DNA from 3 places in the Arthrobacter sp. ASL1 genome. Region 2 is predicted to be linked to each of the others. Evidence: riboswitches for the same ligand, from Rfam matches in the RefSeq annotation. Region 2 holds a riboswitch; each other region holds the start of a gene.
The links. A riboswitch is a leader RNA that binds a small molecule or an ion and turns the genes downstream of it on or off. The one in region 2 is predicted to bind thiamine pyrophosphate.

Region 1: another riboswitch for thiamine pyrophosphate. It lies ahead of thiC (phosphomethylpyrimidine synthase ThiC); the one in region 2 lies ahead of thiM (hydroxyethylthiazole kinase).
Region 3: another riboswitch for thiamine pyrophosphate. It lies ahead of AC1MEQ_RS13785 (ECF transporter S component); the one in region 2 lies ahead of thiM (hydroxyethylthiazole kinase).

Annotation. Positions count from the first base shown of each region.
Region 1 covers NZ_CM155284.1:1,493,655-1,500,263, reverse strand. Annotated here, with positions in the region: gene AC1MEQ_RS07075 (PadR family transcriptional regulator) at 1-300, shown strand, start outside; gene AC1MEQ_RS07070 (alpha/beta fold hydrolase) at 297-1,160, shown strand; gene thiC (phosphomethylpyrimidine synthase ThiC) at 1,194-3,038, opposite strand; TPP riboswitch at 3,035-3,140, opposite strand; gene AC1MEQ_RS07060 (globin domain-containing protein) at 3,263-4,444, opposite strand; gene AC1MEQ_RS07055 (RrF2 family transcriptional regulator) at 4,531-4,968, opposite strand; gene AC1MEQ_RS07050 (hypothetical protein) at 4,988-5,470, opposite strand; gene AC1MEQ_RS07045 (phosphomannomutase/phosphoglucomutase) at 5,467-6,609, opposite strand, start outside.
Region 2 covers NZ_CM155284.1:2,321,627-2,328,235, forward strand. Annotated here, with positions in the region: gene AC1MEQ_RS10970 (quaternary amine ABC transporter ATP-binding protein) at 1-174, shown strand, start outside; gene AC1MEQ_RS10975 (ABC transporter permease) at 175-1,026, shown strand; gene AC1MEQ_RS10980 (glycine betaine ABC transporter substrate-binding protein) at 1,069-1,977, shown strand; gene AC1MEQ_RS10985 (aldehyde dehydrogenase family protein) at 2,075-3,505, opposite strand; TPP riboswitch at 3,583-3,684, shown strand; gene thiM (hydroxyethylthiazole kinase) at 3,676-4,497, shown strand; gene thiE (thiamine phosphate synthase) at 4,494-5,168, shown strand; gene thiD (bifunctional hydroxymethylpyrimidine kinase/phosphomethylpyrimidine kinase) at 5,165-6,609, shown strand, end outside.
Region 3 covers NZ_CM155284.1:2,910,134-2,916,742, reverse strand. Annotated here, with positions in the region: partial or broken gene AC1MEQ_RS13795 (energy-coupling factor transporter transmembrane component T family protein) at 1-49, opposite strand, end outside; partial or broken gene AC1MEQ_RS13790 (ABC transporter ATP-binding protein) at 167-1,741, opposite strand; gene AC1MEQ_RS13785 (ECF transporter S component) at 1,746-2,366, opposite strand; TPP riboswitch at 2,419-2,545, opposite strand; gene AC1MEQ_RS13780 (DUF4235 domain-containing protein) at 2,614-2,883, shown strand; gene mnhG (monovalent cation/H(+) antiporter subunit G) at 2,892-3,281, opposite strand; gene AC1MEQ_RS13770 (MrpF/PhaF family protein) at 3,287-3,553, opposite strand; gene AC1MEQ_RS13765 (Na+/H+ antiporter subunit E) at 3,550-4,092, opposite strand; gene AC1MEQ_RS13760 (Na+/H+ antiporter subunit D) at 4,218-5,846, opposite strand; gene AC1MEQ_RS13755 (Na(+)/H(+) antiporter subunit C) at 5,843-6,415, opposite strand; gene AC1MEQ_RS13750 (Na+/H+ antiporter subunit A) at 6,412-6,609, opposite strand, start outside.

The DNA.
Region 1 (6,609 bases), 830 kb from region 2:
TCCGTCCTGCAGGAGTGGCTGGTCGGCGGGCTGGACCGCCAGCCGGCGCGCGAGCCGTTCCTGGGGCGCATCTTCTTCTCCGGCGGGCTGGCCCGCGATGAGGTGGTGGGCCTGCTGGCCGCCCGCCGCGCGGAGACCCGGGAGCTGCGCGACTCCTACCGGGCGCTGCGGGCCGACCTCGACGCCGCGGCGCTGACCGACCGCCGCGGCTACCTGATGGCCGCCACCCTGGACCACGGCATCGCGCACGTCGACGCGGAACTGTCCTGGCTCGACACCGTCGAAGGGAACCTGCCATGAGCGAGCGCCCCGCCACCCGCGCCGATGCGGCCGGCACCGCCGGCCCCGCCGGACGGCTGGACCCGGCCGGCTACCCGGAGATCCACCGTCCGTTGCGCGCCCGCGCCGACGGCAAGCCGGCCCAGACGCTGGTCTTCCTGCACGGGGGCAACGTCGCCAACTGGATGTGGGATCCGCAGGTCAAGGCGTTCCCCGCCTACCAGGTCTTCACCCCGCATCTGCCCGGCTTCGGCGCGCGGGCCGAGGAGGACTGGAGCGGGCTGGACAGCGCCGCCGACGACGTTGCCGCGTTCATCGCCGAGGAGGTCGAGGACAGCCGGGTCCACCTGGTGGGCCTCTCGCTGGGCGCGGTCATCGGGCTGCGGGCGCTGGCCCGGCACCCCGAGTTGTTCGCCAGCGCGCTGTTCTCCGGGGCGGGCATCCGCCCGGTCGGCGCCGCCGCCCGGATCTCGGCGGCCAGCCAGCTGCGCTTCGGCGACGCCGAGTGGTTCTGGAAGGTCCAGGCCGGGGCGTTCGGGATCCCCGCGACCTCCCGCAGGATCTACTCCGACCACGGCCTGAGCCTGCGCCCGGAGAACATGAAGGCCATGATGGCGGAGGTCTATGCCGGCGGTCTGCCCGAGGGATTGGGGGACTTCGCCGGTCGCCTGCTGATGGTGGCCGGAGCCCGGGAGCCAGCGGTGGTTCGCAAGGGATTCGCCGATGTGGCCGCGGTGCGCCCGGACACCGAATTCCGCATCGCTCCGGGCATGCACCACCAGTGGAGCATCGAGGACCCGCTGTTCTTCAACGCCATGGTCCGCGCCTGGATCGAACGCGGCGAGGCGCATCCCCGGCTGGAACGGGTCCCCGGGCTCTAGCGGCACGCCGCAAGTGCCCGGGAACCCGGCTCATCAACCGGCCGTGGGACCGACGGGGATCGTGGCCTGCAGGTAGACGCTGGAGCCGGCCGCAGCGAATTCACGGCTCTTGGCCTCCATCCCCGCGGCGATGCCGTCGGCCAGTTCGCGTTGCCGCGCCGCCCCGCCGAACTCGTCGCGGATGTCCTGCGAGATGCGCATGGAGCAGAACTTCGGCCCGCACATCGAGCAGAAATGCGCCGTTTTCGCCGGTTCGGCCGGCAGCGTCTCGTCGTGGAACGCTTGGGCGGTGGCCGGATCGAGCCCTAGGGCGAACTGGTCGTTCCAGCGGAACTCGAACCGCGCCCTCGACAGGGCGTCGTCCCGCGCCGTCGCCCCGGGGTGGCCCTTGGCGACGTCGGCTGCATGCGCGGCGATCTTGTAGGTGATCACCCCGGTCTTCACGTCGTCCTTGTCCGGCAGCCCCAAATGCTCCTTGGGGGTGACATAGCAGAGCATCGCCGTGCCGTACCGGGCGATCTCGGTGGCCCCAATCGCGCTGGTGATGTGGTCGTAGCCCGGGGCCGTGTCGGTGACCAGCGGGCCCAGCGTATAGAACGGGGCGCCGTCGCACAGCTCCTGTTGGCGTTCGACGTTCTCGCGGACCAGGTGCAGCGGGATGTGGCCGGGACCCTCCACCATCACCTGGACGTCGAATTCCCTGGCCCGCTTCGTCAGCTCGGCCAGCGTGTCCAGCTCGGCGAACTGCGCCGCGTCGTTGGCATCGGCGAGCGAGCCGGGCCGCAGGCCGTCGCCGAGCGAGAACGCCACGTCGTAGCGGGCGAAGATCTCGCACAGCTCGTCGTAGTGCGTGTAGAGGAAGTTCTCCTGGTGGTGGGCCAGGCACCAGCCGGCCATGATCGAACCTCCCCGCGAGACGATGCCGGTCACCCGGTCGGCCGTCAGCGGCACATGGCGCAACAGGACGCCGGCGTGGATGGTCATGTAATCCACCCCCTGTTCGCACTGCTCGATCACGGTGTCGCGGAAGATCTCCCACGTCAGCTTCGCGGCGTCGCCGTCGACCTTCTCGAGCGCCTGGTAGATCGGCACGGTGCCGATCGGCACGGGCGAGTTGCGGATCAGCCATTCGCGGGTGGTGTGGATGTCGTCGCCGGTGGAGAGGTCCATGACCGTGTCGGCACCCCATTTCGTGGCCCAGGTCAGCTTCTCGACCTCCTCGGCGATGGAGGAGGTCACCGCCGAGTTGCCGATGTTGGCGTTGATCTTCACCAGGAACGCCTTGCCGATGATCATCGGCTCGGACTCCGGATGGTTGATGTTCACCGGGATGATGGCCCGGCCGGCGGCCAGCTCGCTGCGCACCAGCTCCGCGTCGCACCCCTCGCGCAGTGCCACGTAGCGCATCTCGGGGGTGATGGTGCCGTGGCGGGCGTAATGCATCTGGGTGACCGTGCGGCCCTCAAGGGACCGGCGGGGGACCGGCGTGGCACCACTCCATTCGGCCGAGGCCGCGCCCCGGCGCACCGCCGAACGGCCGTCGTCGTGCAGGTTCCGTCGCCGGCCGTCATACTCCAAGGTGTCGGACCGGGCGGCGATCCAGGCGGTGCGGGGCCGCGGCAGTCCGGCGGTCGGCTCTGATCCGGGCCCGGCGGTCCGGTAGGCCAGGTGCGGGTCGTTGGTGGTGCCGTCGGGGGAGTCGGCCAGCGAGATCGCGGTGACCGGGACGCGCAGTCCGTGGTCGGGATCCTCGATCCAGTGCAGCCGGTGCTGCGGATGCTGCTCCCAAGTCGTGGGTGTTTCGTCCCCGCCCCCTGGTGTGCTGGTCCCCGCGGGGTCGGACGGACAGGTGGTGGGTGTTTCCAGGGAATAGCTCATTCGAGCCCTCAACTTCCTACGCCGGCATGACCCGGACAGGTTCGACGGTCCCGAGCGGTCAGCTCGATCTCAGCCCCTCCTGGGGCACCCGTGTGGACCCTGCGAGCGTAGCGGAACGGCCCGCGACCTGGCTAATCCAGGTCGCGGGCCATGTCGCTGCGGAGTTCCCCCCGGCGCGGCCCCTCCCCAGGAGGCCCCGCCGTCGTACTCCGCAGTTTGTGGGCTCAGGCGGCGAGCCAGAGGTCGGGTCCGAAGACCTCGTAGTGGATGTTCATTGCGGGGATGCCGGCGGCGATCGCCTGGCTGCGGACGGCGCGCATGAACGGCAGCGGACCGCACAGGTACATCCGGGCGTCGGCGGGCAGTTCGACGCCGGTGAGGTCCATGAAGCCCTCGGCGGCCAGGGTGTCCTCCGACTTGGTGCTGGCGTCCTCGAGCCACAGCTTCAGCTCGGCGTTGGGCAGTGCGTCCACGGCGGAGCGCATCTGGTCCTTCAGCGCCCAGTTGTCCTCCCGTTGTTCGGCGTGCAGGACCAGGACCTGGCGCTCGGATTCGAGCTCGGCCAATGCCTGCAGGGCCGAGGCGCTGGGCGTGCAGCCGATGCCCGCAGTGGCGATGATGATCGGCGCGCCCTCCATGTCCAGGGTGATGTCGCCGTAGGGGTTCGACAACTCCACGACGTCGCCGACCTGCAGGTTGGCGTGCATGAACGGCGAGACCTCCCCGCCGGTGTCGAGCTTGGTGGTCAGCACGCGTTCGGTGGTGGAGGAGACGGCATCGGAGAGCGAATACTGGCGGACCTGGCGCAGCCCGTCGGCCAGCGGCAGGCGGATGCTCACGAACTGGCCGGCCTTGGCCACGGAGACTGCGGTGGCGTCGCCCGGGACGAAGCGGAAGGTGACGCAGTCGGTGCCCACGGATTCGCGGCTGGCCAGGCGCCAGGGGGCATAGACGCGGTCGTTGGCCTGCTCCGCGTAGAGTCCCGTCTCGATCTTGACCAGGGCGTCGGCCATCAGCCAGTAGACCTCGGTCCAGGCGGCGACGACCTCGTCGGTGGCGGCATCGCCCAGGTCCTCGGCGATGGCCGCGAAGAGGTGCTCGAAGACGATCTGGTACTGCTCGGGCTGGATGCCCAGGGAGGTGTGCCTGTGGGCGATGCGGGCCAGGATCGACTCGGGCAGCGTCTCGGGGTGCTGGACCAGGTGGGTGGCGAAGGCGGCGATGCTGCCGGCCAGGGCCTTTTGCTGGGCCCCGTTCTGCTGGTTGGCGCGGCTGAACATCCCGTCCAGGAGTTCGGGACGGGCGGCGAACATGCCGGAGTAGAACTTCTTGGTGATCTCGCCGATCCGTTCCCCGATGACGGGCAGGGTGGCTTCGATGACGGGGCGTGACGTTTCTGAGAGCATTAGATCTCCTGAAGTCGATTACTTGCGTCGGAACGGCAAGTATTATGAGACATTTCTACACCCTGTAGAAGTCGGGTGCAAATCGGTTACGGAAAAGTCGGCAGGGGCAGCCGCGTCAACGCCGGGGAGGCCGAGAGCTCTCGCACGGTGGTGTGGTCGAGCTCATCGTAGAAGGCGTCGCGGGCGCGGGCGAAGGCGCTGCGCAGCCGGCAGCCGGCGATGAGCGGACAAGCCGATCCGTCGGCCCGCGTGCAGTCGACGACGTCGGGCTGTTCATCCAGCGAGCGCAGGATGGACCCCGGGCGCGCGTCCAGCCCCGTCGTGCTGATCCGTACCCCGCCGGCCCGGCCACGTTGGACATCGACGTGTCCGAGCTGGCCGAGCCGCAGCACCGCCTTGCTGACCTGGTTGTAGGGGATGTCGATCGACACCGCGATCTCCCGGGTGGTCAGCTGGTGCCCGGGCCGGGCCGCCAGGATCATGAGGATGCGCAGGCAGACGTCCGAGAAGGCGTTGATCCTCATCGGGGACGGCGGGTGGGCATCAGGCCCAGATCTGCAATTCGCCCGGTTCCGGCGTGGGCTCGTCGAACGTCCACTCGCCCCCCTCTTCGGCCGGCGGCGTGTAGGGCTGGATCACGGCGACGGCGCCGCCGAGGCTGTGCTCGGCCATGGCGTGTACGGCGTCGCGGTCCTCCTGCATCAAGGTGACGTCGGAGACCAGCGCGACGGCGGTGAACTGGTCGCGCTGCCCGGTCAGCAGCGTCACCAGGTCCTCCATCATCGCCTCGGCGTCGATGTCGGCTTCCGGGTCCTGCTCCTCCTCGGGCGGCTGGACGGCGAGCAGGCGCAGTTCGCCCTCCTCCTCGGCGTCGGGCTCCAGCCCGATGGCAAACGGCAGGAAGACGCCGTTGGTCTCCAGCTGCTCGCGGGCGACACCCAGGGCGGTGCCGAGGACCTTGTTCAGGTCCTGGTGGGCGGCGTCGCCGAGTTCGGCCAGCCGGTTCTCCGTGGTGTTCTCGCTCATGCTGTGCTCCTGACGATGGTGAGGACGGCGTCGCGGACGCGTTCCATGGTCGTGGTGTCGACGGCTTCCCCGTTGTAGCGCAGGAAGGGTTCGGTGTTGGACGGACGCAGGTTGAACCAGAACGACCCGTCCGTCGCGGTCACGGTGGTCCCATCCAGCGTACCGACCACGGTGTCCTGCGTCGAAAATTCGCGCAGCACGCGGGCGACGGCGGCATCCTTGTCGGAAACCTCGGAGTTGATCTCCCCGGAGGAGAAGTAGGGCTCGTACTCCTCGGCCAGCTCGCCCAGCGGCCGCTCCTGGGAGCCCAGGGCGGCCAGCACGTGCATGGCGGCCAGCATACCGGTATCGGCGTTGAAGAAGTCCCGGAAGTAGTAGTGGGCGCTGTGCTCGCCGCCGAAGACGGCACCCTCGGCGGCCATGACGGCCTTGATGAACGAGTGCCCCACCCGCGTGACCACCGGCCGGCCGCCGTCGTGCTCCACCAGCTCGGGGACGGCGCGGGAGGTGATGAGGTTGTGGATGATGACCGGGGTGTCCTCCCCGGCGGCCTGGGCGCGGGCGATCTCGCGGCGGGCGACCAGGGCGGTGATCGCCGAGGGGGAGACCGGTGCCCCGGTCTCGTCGATGACGAAGCAGCGGTCGGCATCCCCGTCGAAGGCCAGGCCGATGTCGGCCCCGTGTTCGACGACGGCGGCCTGCAGGTCCCTGAGGTTCTCCGGCTCCAGCGGGTTGGCCGGGTGGTTGGGGAAGGTGCCGTCCAGCTCGAAGTACAGCGGCACGATCTCCAACGGCAGCCCCGGAAGCAGGGCATCGCCGAGGACCGCGGGGGTGGTCAGGCCCGACATGCCGTTGGCGGCATCGACGACGACCTTCAGCGGGCGGATGCTAGAGAGGTCCACCAGCGAGCGCAGGTAGGCGGCATAGTCGGCCAGCACGTCGAGGGTGTCGATGGCCCCCTCGGGGGTATCGCCGGAGACCGGCAGCCCCTCGGCGAGGTAGGTCTGGGCGAGGTCGCGGATCTCGTAGAGCCCGGTGTCGGAGGAGACCGGGACGGCTCCGGCCTGGGCCATCTTCATCCCGTTGTAGGCCGCGGGGTTGTGGCTGGCGGTGAACACCACGCCGGCCGCCTGGTGCTG
Region 2 (6,609 bases):
ATCGGTGCCATCGCGCGCGCCACCCTGCTCTCCGCCCTGGGCAACGTCCCCTCGAGCACCAGCGGCATGCCCGTTGTCTCTCCGGGCCAGACGGCCGGGAACGAGGACGGCGCATCCATCCGGGCGGACGATGTGCCCGACCAGTCAGCCGACGATGAGGGAGGTGCCCGCTAAATGGGTGACGACCTGTTCCGCATTCCCGTCGGCGATTGGGCCAAGATGGTCCTCGACTGGATCATCGAGAATCTCGGCGGTCTCTTCGACGTCATCAAGTTGTTGTTCCAGAACTTCTACGATGGGCTTGCCTACGTCTTAACCGAGCCCCCGTTCTGGGCCGTCATCATCGTCCTAGCAGCTCTGGCATGGGTGGTGAAAAGCTGGAAGCTCGGACTCGGCACGGCGATCGGCCTGCTGCTCATCTACGGAATGAGCCAATGGCAGAACGCCATGGACACGTTGGCACTGGTCCTGGTGGCCAGCATCATCGCCGTGGTCATCAGTATTCCCCTGGGTATCCTTACCGCCAAGTCCCGAGTGGCTTCGACCATCGTCAAGCCGATCCTGGACTTCCTCCAGACGATGCCGGCCTTCGTCTACCTGATTCCGGCCTTGCTCCTACTGGGCATCGGCCCCGTTCCCGGCATCGTGGCAACGATCGTCTTCGCGATGGCGCCGGGCACCCGGTTCACAGAACTGGGCATTCGCAGTGTCGACACCGAAGTTGTCGAGGCCGGGCAGGCCTTCGGCGCTTCGCCGGGACGCATCCTGCGCCAGATCCAGATCCCGCTCGCCCTGCCGACCATCATGGCGGGTATCAACCAGATCATCATGCTGTCGCTGTCAATGGTCGTCATTGCCGGCATGGTGGGGGCCGGTGCCCTGGGCGGCGAGGTCTACCAGGCCCTGACGACCCTGAACACTCCGCTCGGCGTCGAATCCGGTCTCTCAGTGGTCATCCTGGCCATCTTCCTGGACCGGATCACCGCCTCCCTCGGCCACACCAACATGCCTGCGAAAAATGCCTGACCCCTGCGCCCCGAGGACGGGGCGCGACGAAAGGAACACGGAATGAAAAAGAAACTCGCATCAGTCATGGGGATCGCCGCGGCGGCAGCCCTGGCGCTCACCGCTTGCGGCGGTGGAAGTGGCAGCGATTCTGGCGCCCCTGCCTCGCCGGACAACGGCGACAAGAAGGAACTCAAGATCGGCGTGATGGCCGGCTGGGACGAAGGTGTCGCCGTGTCCAACCTGTGGAAGCAGGTTCTGGACAAGAAGGGGTACGACGTCGAGCTCACCGGCGCCGATGTCGCTCCCATCTTCTCTGGTGTCTCCACCGGCGACCTCGACCTGACCATGGACGTCTGGCTGCCGCAGACACACAAGGACTACATGGACAAGTACGGCGACAAGATGACCGAATTGGGCACCTGGTACGACAACGCCAAGCTGACCATCGCCGTCAACAAGGACGCTCCCATCGACTCGTTGGCCGACCTGGCCAAGAACGCCGACAAATTCAACAACACGATTTACGGCATCGACCCGGGTGCCGGACTCACCAAGGCCACCGAGACCAAAGTGATCCCCCAGTACGGCCTGGAGAAGATGAAGTTCATCACTTCCTCGACCCCGGCCATGCTCACGCAGTTGAAGAAGGCCACCGACGCCGGCGAGAACGTCGTCGTCACCCTGTGGCGTCCGCACTGGGCCTATGACGAGTTCCCGATCAAGGACCTCAAGGACCCGAAGAACACACTGGGCACCGCCGAGCACATCACCGCCTACGGTGACGCAACCTTCGAGAAGGACTATCCGCAGCTGACGAAGTGGATGAAGGACTTCAAGATGGACGACGAGCACCTGTTCTCGCTGGAGAACGCCATGTTCAACGGCACCGACACGGACGACTACGCGCCCATCGTCGACAAGTGGATCTCCGAGAACCAGGAGTATGTGGACTCGCCGACCAAGGAGTAGCTGGCACCGCGGTCCGCCCGAAAACCGACCGCGATCAAGGACCCGGTACGAACCCATGGTTGGTACCGGGTCCTCGTGCGTCCGACGGGTACAGCGCTCACCCCATCGAACGCATGATCCGCCGCTTCGCCCACCCGAAGGGCGGGTAGATGGCCCGCAGGGTATCGATCATCGCGGTCTTCGAGAGCACGGGTCGTTGCTGGCTGAAGGTGTCGAACCCCGACTTGCCGTGGTAGTTCCCCAGGCCCGACGCCCCGACTCCCCCGAAGGGCAGGTCGGGCACGGCCAGGTGCATGTTGCACACGTTGTGTCCGATCCCCCCGGCGCGCACCTGGTCCTCGAAGGCGGTGTGCAACCGGGGGCGTTCGCTGAAGAGGTAGGCGGCCAGCGGGGAGGGCCGTGAGTTGACGAACCGCACCGCGTCGTCGAACCGGTCGACCCGGACAATTGGCAACACCGGCCCGAAGATCTCCTCGGTCATCACCGGGGCCGCCGGGTCGACATCCGCCAACACCGTCGGTTCGACGTAGCGGGTGGCCGGATCGCTCGAGCCGCCGGAGACCACTCGGCCCTGCTGCTGGTAGGCGGCGATCCGGGAGAAGTGTCCGGCGTTGACGATCCGCCCGTAATCGCGGCTGGACGATGGGTCCCTGCCGTAGAACGAGGCGATCACCTTCGGCAGGAACTTTTCGAGCTCTGTGGCCGCATGCTCGCCCACGGCCAGCACGTAGTCCGGGGCCACACAGGTCTGTCCGGCGTTCATGAACTTCCCGTGGGCGATCCGGCGGGCGATGGCCGCGAAGTTCCCGTCGCAGACGACGGCGGGGCTCTTCCCGCCGAGTTCAAGGGTCACCGGTGTGAGCTGCTCTGCCGCAGCGTGGGCCACGATACGCCCCACCCGCTCCCCACCGGTGTAGAAGATGTGGTCCCACTGCTGGCCCAGCAGCTCCGTCGTCGTCTCCGCGGCCCCTTCCACGACGGCGACAGCCCGGCGGTCAAGGTAGGCCGGGACCAGCCTGGCCAACAGGGCGGAGGTGGCGGGTGCGAGTTCGGAGGGTTTGAGGACCACGGTGTTCCCTGCGGCCAGCGCACCCACGAGCGGGCCGAGCAACAGCAGGACGGGGTAGTTCCACGGGGCGATGACCAGCACCATGCCCAGCGGACGGGCCTGGATGCGTGCGGTAGCCGGCTGCAGCGACACCGGTACCCGCACGTGCCGGTCGGCGACCCAATCCCCCAGGTGCAGTTGGGCGTGGTCGATCTCCGCCTTGACGCGGTCCAGTTCCGTCAGGCGTGATTCGGCGGCCGGCTTGCCCAGATCGGCCGCCAGCGCATCGCACAGTGCGTCGTCGTTTTCCTCGAGCAGCCGTTCGAGCGCCTTCAGCTGCGCGGCCCGGAACCGGCGCGGCTGGGCCAGCCGCGAGTCGGTGGCATCGCGCAGTCGCCGAGCGGCGGCAATCGGCAGCTCGGCCGGCCCCACGGGCTCCACGGGGGCGTCGGGCGGTGCGGTGCGTCGGTTCTTGGCCATGCGTACGACAGTAGCGCCCACAACAGGTGAGGCGGGTCGCCAAGTTGTCCCGTGACGGGGGCACCGGTAGGCTCGCGCTCATTGACACGGGGTGTCCGCCCAACCGGCGCGGACTGAGAAAACACCCGCCAGAACCTGATCTAGTTAGTACTAGCGGAGGGATGTCGCCCATGCCCATGCATGCGCCCACCAGCACCTACACACCGGCCGATCTGGGCCGGGCCATCGAGAAGCTGCGCACCACGGCACCGTTGGTGCAGTGCCTGACCAATGCCGTCGTCACGAACTTCACCGCCAACGTCCTGTTGGCCGTCGGGGCATCCCCGGCCATGGTGGATGTGCCCGGCGAAGCCGCGGAGTTCGCCCCGGTGGCCTCGGCCGTGCTCGTCAACCTGGGCACCCCGCACGCCGGGCAGCGCCGCGCCATGCTGCAGGCGGCGCGCAGCGCACGCAGGGCCGGGACGCCCTGGGTCCTGGACCCCGTGGCCGTCGGGGCACTGGATTTGCGGACCCGGTTCGCCGCGACGCTGCTGTCCGAACGCCCCACGGTCATCCGCGGCAACGCCTCGGAAATCCTCGCGCTGGCCGGTTCCGGCGCGGGCGGCCGCGGCGTGGACGCCATGCACGACGTCGACGCTGCCCTGGTGCCCGCCTCCCACCTGGCCGCGGCCACCCCCGCGGTCGTCGCCGTGTCCGGACCGGTGGACCTGGTCACCGATGGCACCCGCAGCGTCCGCGTCCGCGGCGGCGATGCCCTGCTCACCCGCATCACCGGTGGCGGCTGCGCCCTGGGTGCCCTCGTGGCCGCCGTCGTCGCGGCCAACGACGACGATGCCCTGCTGGGCACGGTGGCCGCCCACGCGCTCTACTCGGTGGCCGCCGAACGTGCAGCCGCCACCGCGGCCGGGCCCGGGTCCTTCGCCGTCGGGTTCCTCGACACCCTGGCCGCGATCGGTCCCGGGGACCTGGCCGCCGGGGCGGTGATCGCATGACCGCGCCGACGCCCGGGACCGGGATCTACCTCGTCGCCGACGCGGCAAGCACCGCGGGCCGGCGGTTGGCCGACATCGTGGCCGCAGCCGTCGCCTCCGGGATCGGGACCGTCCAGCTGCGCTGCAAGGACCTCTCCGCCCGCGACTTCCTGGCCGAGGTCGCGGCCTGCGCCTCCCACACCGCTGGCCGGGCACTGCTGCTCGTCAACGACCGGGTCGACGTCTACCTGGCGGCCCGCGCGGCCGGGATCGACGTCGGTGGTGTCCACATCGGGCAGCATGACCTGCCCGCCGGCAGCGTCCGGGGCCTCATCGGCGCGGACGCGGTGCTCGGCCTGAGTGCCAGCACGCCGGCGCACTTCGCCGCCGTGGCTGCCCTGCCCGCCGGGACCGTGGACTACCTGGGCACCGGGGCCGTGCGCCCCACCCCCACCAAGAAGGACCACCCCACCCCGCTCGGCTTCGACGGCTTGGCCGAACTGGTCGCCCAGGCACCCCTGCCGTGCGTGGCCATCGGCGGATTGGGCCATGGCGACGCCGCAAGTGTCCACGCCGCGGGAGCCGCGGGGATGGCCGTGGTCCGGGCGATCTGTGCCGCGGACGACCCCGGCGCCGCCGCTGCCTCGCTGTACGCCGAATGGGCCGGCGCCACGCGGGAGGGAGCCCGATGACCCGGACACACATCCCCAACGTCCTCTCGATCGCCGGTTCGGACCCCTCGGGCGGGGCCGGCATCCAGGCCGACCTGAAATCGATCGCCGCCTGCGGTGGCTACGGCATGGCCGCCATCACCGCGCTGACCGCGCAGAACACCCTGGGCGTCACCGGTGTCCACACCCCGCCGGCGGCATTCCTGACCCAACAGCTCCAGGCGATCTCCTCGGACATCCGCATCGATGCGGTGAAGATCGGCATGCTGGCCACCACCGACGTCATCGAGGCGGTCACCGCCTGGCTGGGCACCCGGCCAGGCACCGCCGTCGTGATGGATCCGGTACTGGTGGCCACCTCCGGCGACCGGCTCCTGGAGCACGACGCCGAGGCCGCCCTGCGTCGGCTGCTGCCCCTGGCCGATGTCCTCACCCCGAACACCGCCGAACTGGCGGTCCTGCTCGGCGAACCCGAGGCGGCCGACTGGGCTGCCGTGCTGGGCCAGGCAGAGCGGATGGCGACGCGGTACGACGTGCTGGTGCTGGCCAAGGGCGGGCACTTGGCAGGCGCGGAATGCCCGGATGCGCTGGTCGGTCCCAACGGCGTGCTCACCGAGGTGTCCGGCAAGCGGGTCGGCACGCGGAACACCCACGGCACCGGCTGCTCGCTCTCCTCGGCGCTGGCCACGCTGCACGCCCGGTGCGGGGACTGGGGCGATGCGCTCCGGCTGGCCCGGGAGTGGCTGCAGGACGCCCTGGTTGCCGCGGACGAGCTCGAGGTGGGCGGTGGCCACGGTCCGGTCAACCACTTCGGGGCGCTCTGGGCCGGGCGGATGGCCCCCTCGGCCGAGGCGCTGCTGTCCACCTGGTGGGAGGGGATCGCCGGCCTGCGCTCACGCATCGATGAGCTGGCGTTCATCCGTGCGCTGCGCGACGGGAGCCTCCCGGCCGGCGAATTCCATTTCTACCTGGCGCAGGACGCGCTGTACCTGCGCACCTACTCGCGGGTGCTTTCGCGGGCCGCACAGCTGGCACCGAACCGTGCGGAGCAGGCCTTCTGGGCCGGCGGAGCCGTGGGCGCACTCGCGGAGGAGGCCAACCTGCACCGGCTCCGGCTGGGAGCCACGGCGGATCCGGCACCGAGCCCGACGACGTCGGCCTACCTGAACCATCTGGTCGCCTCCGATGCGTCCTATCCGGAACTCGTCGCGGCGATCCTGCCGTGCTACTGGCTGTACCAGGACATCGGAGCGCGGCTGGCCGCCGCGGCCCACCCGGGACACCCGTATGCCGACTGGCTCACCGCCTACTCCTCGCCGGAGTTCGACACGGCCACGGCCGAGGCGATCGCCACGGTCCAACGGGTGGCCTTCCGGGCGGATGCCGCCGGGTTGGCGGCCATGCGGCGGGCCTTCGACGAGTCAAGCCGGCACGAATTGGCGTTTTTCGCGCAGACCTCAGC
Region 3 (6,609 bases), 590 kb from region 2:
AGGCGATCAGCGGTGTCGTCGCCAGGACGACGGCCGCCAGCTTGGCCAGCGGGTTGCACCTGCCGAAGAAGCTGGCCCGGGCTGGGGCATCGGGTTCGATTCCCGGTGTCCCGCCCCCGCGCTCCAGCACAGCGGGCTCCGGTAGGCGGGGCCCCTGGTCCGGCAACGGGGCGGAGTCCACCGGGTAGGTCGTTGCCCCCAACGCGGTGGCGAAATCGGTATCGTGGGTGACGGCGATGATGGCGACCCCGTCGTCGAGCTCTTCGCGCAGCAGCAGCGCGAGTTCACGCCAGGTGAGGGCATCCTGCCCGAAGGTGGGTTCGTCGAGGATCAACAGACGGGGTCGGGCCGCCAGCACGGTGGCCACCGACAGCCGGCGTTTTTCCCCTCCCGAAAGGGTGAACGGGTTGGCGTCCTGCAGCTCCCGCAAGCCCAGCCGGTCGAGCAGGCCCTCCACGCGCAGCTCGATTTCCTCGTCGTCGTACAGGCGTTCCCTGCCGCCCGGGCGTCGGGCGTGCCGGGGGCCATAGGCGAGCTCGTCGCGCACACTGGCGGTCACGAACTGGTGTTCGGGTTCCTGGAAGACGGTTCCGATGCGGGCGACCAGTTCACCGGCACGCCAGAGGTACGGACGCCCCGGGGGGCCGTCGCCGTTGGCCCCGGCAGGGGCTTCCGCCCCCCACAGTGCCGGAAGGGCCTCCACTTCTCCGGAGCGTTCGGGCAGCAATCCGCCCAGGGTCAGCGCCAGCGTCGATTTGCCCGACCCGTTGGACCCGGTGATGCACAACGCCTGCCCGGCAACCACTTCCAGGTCGACACCCGATACCGCGGGAACGGTGCGCGGGGTCCGGGCGACCGCGAGGCGCCGCGCGCGCAGCAGTCCCGGGCCCGCTGCCGTGGCCGGTTCGCGGCGGTCCAGTTGCGGGGTGTGGCCGGGGACCCAGATCCCGGCCCGGATGAGCCGGTCGCGGACGGGGCCGGGGGCGAACATGTCGGCCGGACGCCCCTGGCACACCACTCCTCCTCCCGGCTCCAGGACGATGACCCGGTCCACGGCGTCGGCCCAGGCCGCCAGCCGGTGCTCGACGATGACCATCGTCGCGCCGCTGCGCGCCACGGACTCCACGACGGCGTCACGGACCTCGATGACCCCGCCGGGGTCCAGATTCGCCGTGGGTTCATCCAGCAATACGAGCCCCGGGCGCATCGCGAGGATCCCGGCCAACGCGAGGCGTTGCTTCTGTCCGCCGGACAGCGCGGAGGTGGGGTGGTCCAGCGGCAGGTCGAGGCCGACCGACCGCAGGCTCGCGGAAACCCGCGGCCAGATGTCCGCGGGCGGGACGCAGAGGTTCTCCGCGCCGAACGCCACATCGTCGCCGACCCGGGCCTGGACGACCTGGGTCTCGGGATCCTGTTGCATGAGTCCGGTGCGGGTCGCCGCTGCGTCGGCCGGCCGGCCGTCGATGAGCAGCTGGCCGGCCGAGGCGTTGTCCCCATCGTCCTGCAGCACACCCGCGAGAGCGTGGAGCAGCGTGGATTTCCCGGCCCCGGAGGGTCCGACCAGCAGCACCCGTTCGCCCGCGGCAATGTCCAGGTCCAGTCCCCTGAGGGCGGGCTTGTCTCGCCCGGCATGCTGCCAGCCCCAGCCGCGGGCGCTGACGGCCGCGGGGCGGACCGCATCGTGCCCGTCGTCCTGGAATCGGGCGGGAGCCCGGGAAGGTGTGGGCAGGTGGCGGCTCATCGGATCAACCGAAGGTCCGCTCCTGCGCCGCCCGCCGCGACGCCAACGCCGAGAGCGCACCGGTACGCGACAGCGCACGGGTGAGCGCCCAGCTACCCAGCCCGGCGATGACCAGGCCGGACACGGCCATGCAGACGACGTAGGCGAACTTCATCGTCGTCGTGTAGTCGGGGAACCAGGCGAAAACGTAGGCGTCGTTGACGCCGCCGAAGACGCCGGTCAGCAGCCCGGCCAACAGGGATACCGGAAGGGACCAGTGCCGGTAGAGGAACAGGGCGACCACCAGTTCGGCGCCCAGGCCCTGGACCAGGCCGGAGACCCAGACCGTCCACCCGTATTCGGAACCCAGCAGCGAGGAGACCACGGCGGCCACCATCTCGCAGAACAGGGCAGCGCCGGGTTTGCGGATGATGAGCGCGCCCAGCACCGCAGGGAAGAGCCACATCCCCGCCAACAGTGCCGACGACGGCGGGAAAGCGAGGAAGAGGAAGTCGAGCAGGTGGTGGGTCGTGTTCCAGGCCCAGAAGATGACGCCGGAGGCAACGGCGATGACGGATGCGACGACGATGTCGACGACGCGCCAGGTGTAGCGGACGGACGGAGCCGCCGTGAAGGTGCTGCTCATGAGGTTTTCCTCCTTGGTGTTCAAGGAGGGGAGGACAACGCGGGACCCGCGCATCCTGAGATTCTCGACTCCCTTCGCCGGTACGAGCCGGAGCAGGTTCGAGGGTCTGCGGCAATCCGCACTCTCAGCGTCCTCGGATCCGGCCATGGCCGGTCGGCGACGCTCCCCTGTCGTAGGTGATTCAGTGGGGCCAGTCTACAGCGCGTTATGCTGGGAGGGTAATCACCTACCGACGGGAGAATCGTTCGTGAACGCATTACTAAAGATCGTCGGCGTGGTGGTGTCGATCGGCGCCGGTTTCGCCGGGCGCAAGCTCGTTGACGTCGTGTGGTCGGCGATCACCGGGGAGACGCCCCCGAAGGCGAAGGACAAGGACGCCCAAGCCGAGGCCACCCTGCGTCATGCCTTGGGCTTCGCGGTGCTCTCATCCGTCGTGGCCGCCGTGATCCAGGTGCTGACCAACCGTGGCACGCAGCAGGCGATCGCCCGTTTCGTCGACAACATGGACGAGGTGTAGCGAGACCGCTACCCCCGTTCGTCCAGACGGCGCTGGGCCTCGGAGACCACTTCATTGAGGTCATCGAGGACCAGCGTGTCTGGTTTAAGGTGCTTTGTCCGGTACGCGGCGCGCCCCACCATATGTGCGGTGACCGGGGCGGTGAGCAGCTGGAACAACCACGCGAGCAGCAGCACGGGCACGGCAGCCCACGCCCTGATCTGCAGGGCAACGGCGAGCAGCAGCAGGAACAACCCAAGCACCTGTGGTTTCGTGGCGGCGTGCATGCGGGAGAACAGGTCGGGGAAGCGCAGCAGGCCGATCCCCGCGGCAACGGACATCAGGGCGCCGCCGATCATGCAGACGGCGGTGATCCAGTCCAGCACGGTGTCGGCCGTTCCGCCGTCGACCAGGGCCATGACGATCAAGGGGTCCTCCGATCCGTGACGTAGCGGGCTATGGTCACCGAGCCGATGAAGGCCACCAGGCAGCCGACGACGATGAACACGATGTGGTTCAGGTGCCGGTTCACGGCCATGTCGAGGCAGAGCCCGCACATGATGATGATCAGCAGGACGTCCAGCGCCAGGGTCCGGTCCAGGATCGAGGGGCCGCGGGCCAGGCGGATGAGGGCCATGACGCCACCGATGGCCAGCGCGATCCCGGAAATCCAGGCGGCAATGATGATCATGGTTTCCCTTCCCTCTGCGGACCCTGCGGCTGCGCGGCATCCGGGCCCGCGGGATCCTCGGCGCGCAGTGCCGCCAAGTCCTCACGATTGCCCATGACGCGGATCAGCGCCGCCTCGATGTCGCGCACCTCTCGTCGGAATGTTTCGGCCTGCGCCTCGTCGTTGATGTCCAGAACGTGGAGGTAGAGGGTCGAGGTGGTCCGGTCGACCTCGACGACGAAGGAGCCGGGGATGAGGGTCAGCACGTGGCCCAGCGCGGTGGCCATGAGGTCCTCGTGGCTGCGCATGCGGATGCCCACGACGGCGTTGCGGACCGTCGGTCCGCGGAAGACTGCCACCATCGCGACGTGGATGCTGGCCTTGACGACCTGCCACATGAACCGCAGGGCGAACAGCCCTGCCTGCCAGACGTTGAACCGTCCGCTGAGCTCGACCGGGGGCAGCTTGAACGTCGCGACGACGGCCAGCGAGATGACGAATCCGAAGACCAGGTTGCCCGGGCTGAAGTCCTGCCAGAGGGCTCCCCAGACCACCACCATCCAGACCGTCAGCGGCAGCTCGATCAGGAACCGTGCGCGTCGCCGCCGTGCCCTGGCGCGGGCGCCCCGGGCACCGGTGAGCAGCTCGGAGGGCCGTGCCGGGCGCAGGTGGTGCCGGTGCGGGCTCATGATCCGCCCCCGGCATTCGTGCCGCCCAAAACGGCGTCGATATACGGCGTGCGTTCCATCATCTGCTGGGCTGACTGGTCGGCCAGGTCGAACAGGGGGCCGGCGAAGACCGTCAGCGAGACCCCGAGCAGCACCAGGGCCCCGGTCGAGTAGACCATGGTCCGCGGGAGCAGGTCACCCTCCCCCCGGCCGGCACGGCGGGTCGGGGTGATCGTGGCGGTCTCACCCGTGGCAGGGTGCGTTCCGCCGTCGGCGGTGATGAGCAGGATCGGATCCGGGTCCTCCGCGTCGTCCGCGCGACGCCAGAAGGCGCGGTTCCAGACACGGGCCACGGCCAGCAGGGTCAGCAGCGAGGTGACCAGTGCCCCGGCGAGCAGGGCCCAGGCCAGGGGGGTGCCGAGGTCGACGCCGCCGCGCAGCAGCCCGAGCTTGCCCAGGAAGCCGGAGAACGGCGGGATGCCGGCCAGGTTCATGGCCGGGACGAAGAACAGGACTGCCAGCACCGGGGAGAGTTTGGCCAGGGACCCGAGCCGGTCCACGTTGGTGGTGCCGCCCCGGCGTTCCATGAGCCCGGCGACGAGGAACAGCGAGGTCTGCACGATGATGTGGTGGGCGACGTAGTAGACGGTCGCAGCGAGTGCTACAGCGCTGCCCGTGGCCAGGCCGAAGACCATGTAGCCAATGTGGCTGGTCAGCGTGAAGGAGAGCATCCGCTTGAAGTCCGCCTGCGCCAGAGCACCGAGGATCCCGACGAGCATGGTCAGCAGGGCCACCACCATCAAGGCCCCGTTGAGCCGGTCGCCCGGGAAGAGCAGGGTCTCGGTGCGGATCATCGCGTAGACGCCGACCTTGGTCAGCAGCCCGGCGAACACCGCGGTGACCGGGGCCGGCGCCGTGGGGTAGGAGTCGGGCAGCCAGAAGGACAGCGGGAAGACTGCTGCCTTGACGCCGAAGGCGACCAGCAGCATCACGTGCAACACCATCTGGGTGCCCGGGTCGATGTCCGCGAGCTTGCCGGCCAGGTCGGCCATGTTCACGGTGCCGGTGGCCGCATAGATCATGCCGATCGCCACGAGGAACAAGACGGAGGAGACCACTGACACGACCACGTAGGTCACCCCGGCACGGATGCGCGCAGTGGTCCCACCCAATGTCAGCAGCACGTAAGAGGCCGTCAGCAGGATCTCGAAGCCGACGTACAGGTTGAAGAGGTCACCGGCCAGGAAGGCGTTGGAGACGCCGGCCACCAGGATCAGGTAGGCGGGGTGGAAGACCGAGACCGGTCCGTCCTCGTCCCCGTCGGCCATGCCCTGTCCGGTGGCATAGAGCAACACGGTCAGGCTGACAGCGGTGGAGACGACCAGCATCAACGCGGAGAACTCGTCAACCACCAGCGCAATGCCGAACGGTGGCGCCCAGCCACCGATCATGACCGCCTGCGCCCCGTTCTGCCAGGCGGAGACGAGCATCCAGGACTCGAGCGCGAGGGTGACGACCAGCGCTCCAATCGTCACGCTGCGCTGGGCCATCACGTGGCGCCGCAGCACGAAGGCCAGGGCCGCCCCGAAGATCGGCAGCAGGACCGCCAAAGGCGCGAAATCGATTGCGGTCTGTGTGCCCATCATCGCGCCTTCCTGTTCCTGCGGTGGTTGCTGGTGCCGGCGCTCTCCTCGGAGGAAGCCTGCCGGAAATCATTGGCGAGCCGTTCCCCGGCCTCCCGGGCAGCGGTTGCATGGGCCGATTCGCCCGTCCGCTCCATGGCCCCGTCGTCATCGGCGTCCTCGGGGAACTCGGAGGTCTCCACGGCGACCTCGGAGTCCTCCTCGAAGTCGTAGGCGCTCTTCTCCGCGACGCGGCGGTCCTCGGCGTCGTCGGTGAGTTCATCGCGGCGGGCGATGACCCAGGACCGGTAGATCATGGCCAGCAGGAACGCGGTGACCGCAAAGGTGATCACGATCGCCGTGAGGATCAGCGCCTGCGGCAGGGGGTCCGCATAGTCCTCGGCCGGTGTTCCCGCTTCATAGAGCGGGGCCAGCCCGCTCGGCCCCCCGGCGGCCAGGATCAACAGGTTCACCCCGTTGCCGACCAGGATGATCCCCAACAGGACACGGGTCAGGCTGCGTTCGAGCAGCAGGTAGATACCGGCGGCGAAGAGCACGCCCATCACCAGCAGCAGGGTCACGTTCACGGTCATCGTCCGGCCCCCGTCCGTTGCCGGGCCTCGGTGCTGCGCCGGCCCCCGCCGGAGCGGGCACCGCGCTTTTCGGTCTTCTCGTCGATCTCCGATCCCAGGCTGCGCAGCACATCCACCACCAGGCCGACGACGACGAGGTAGACGCCGATGTCGAAGAAGGTCGCGGTGACGAACTTGTGTTCCCCGAAGAACGG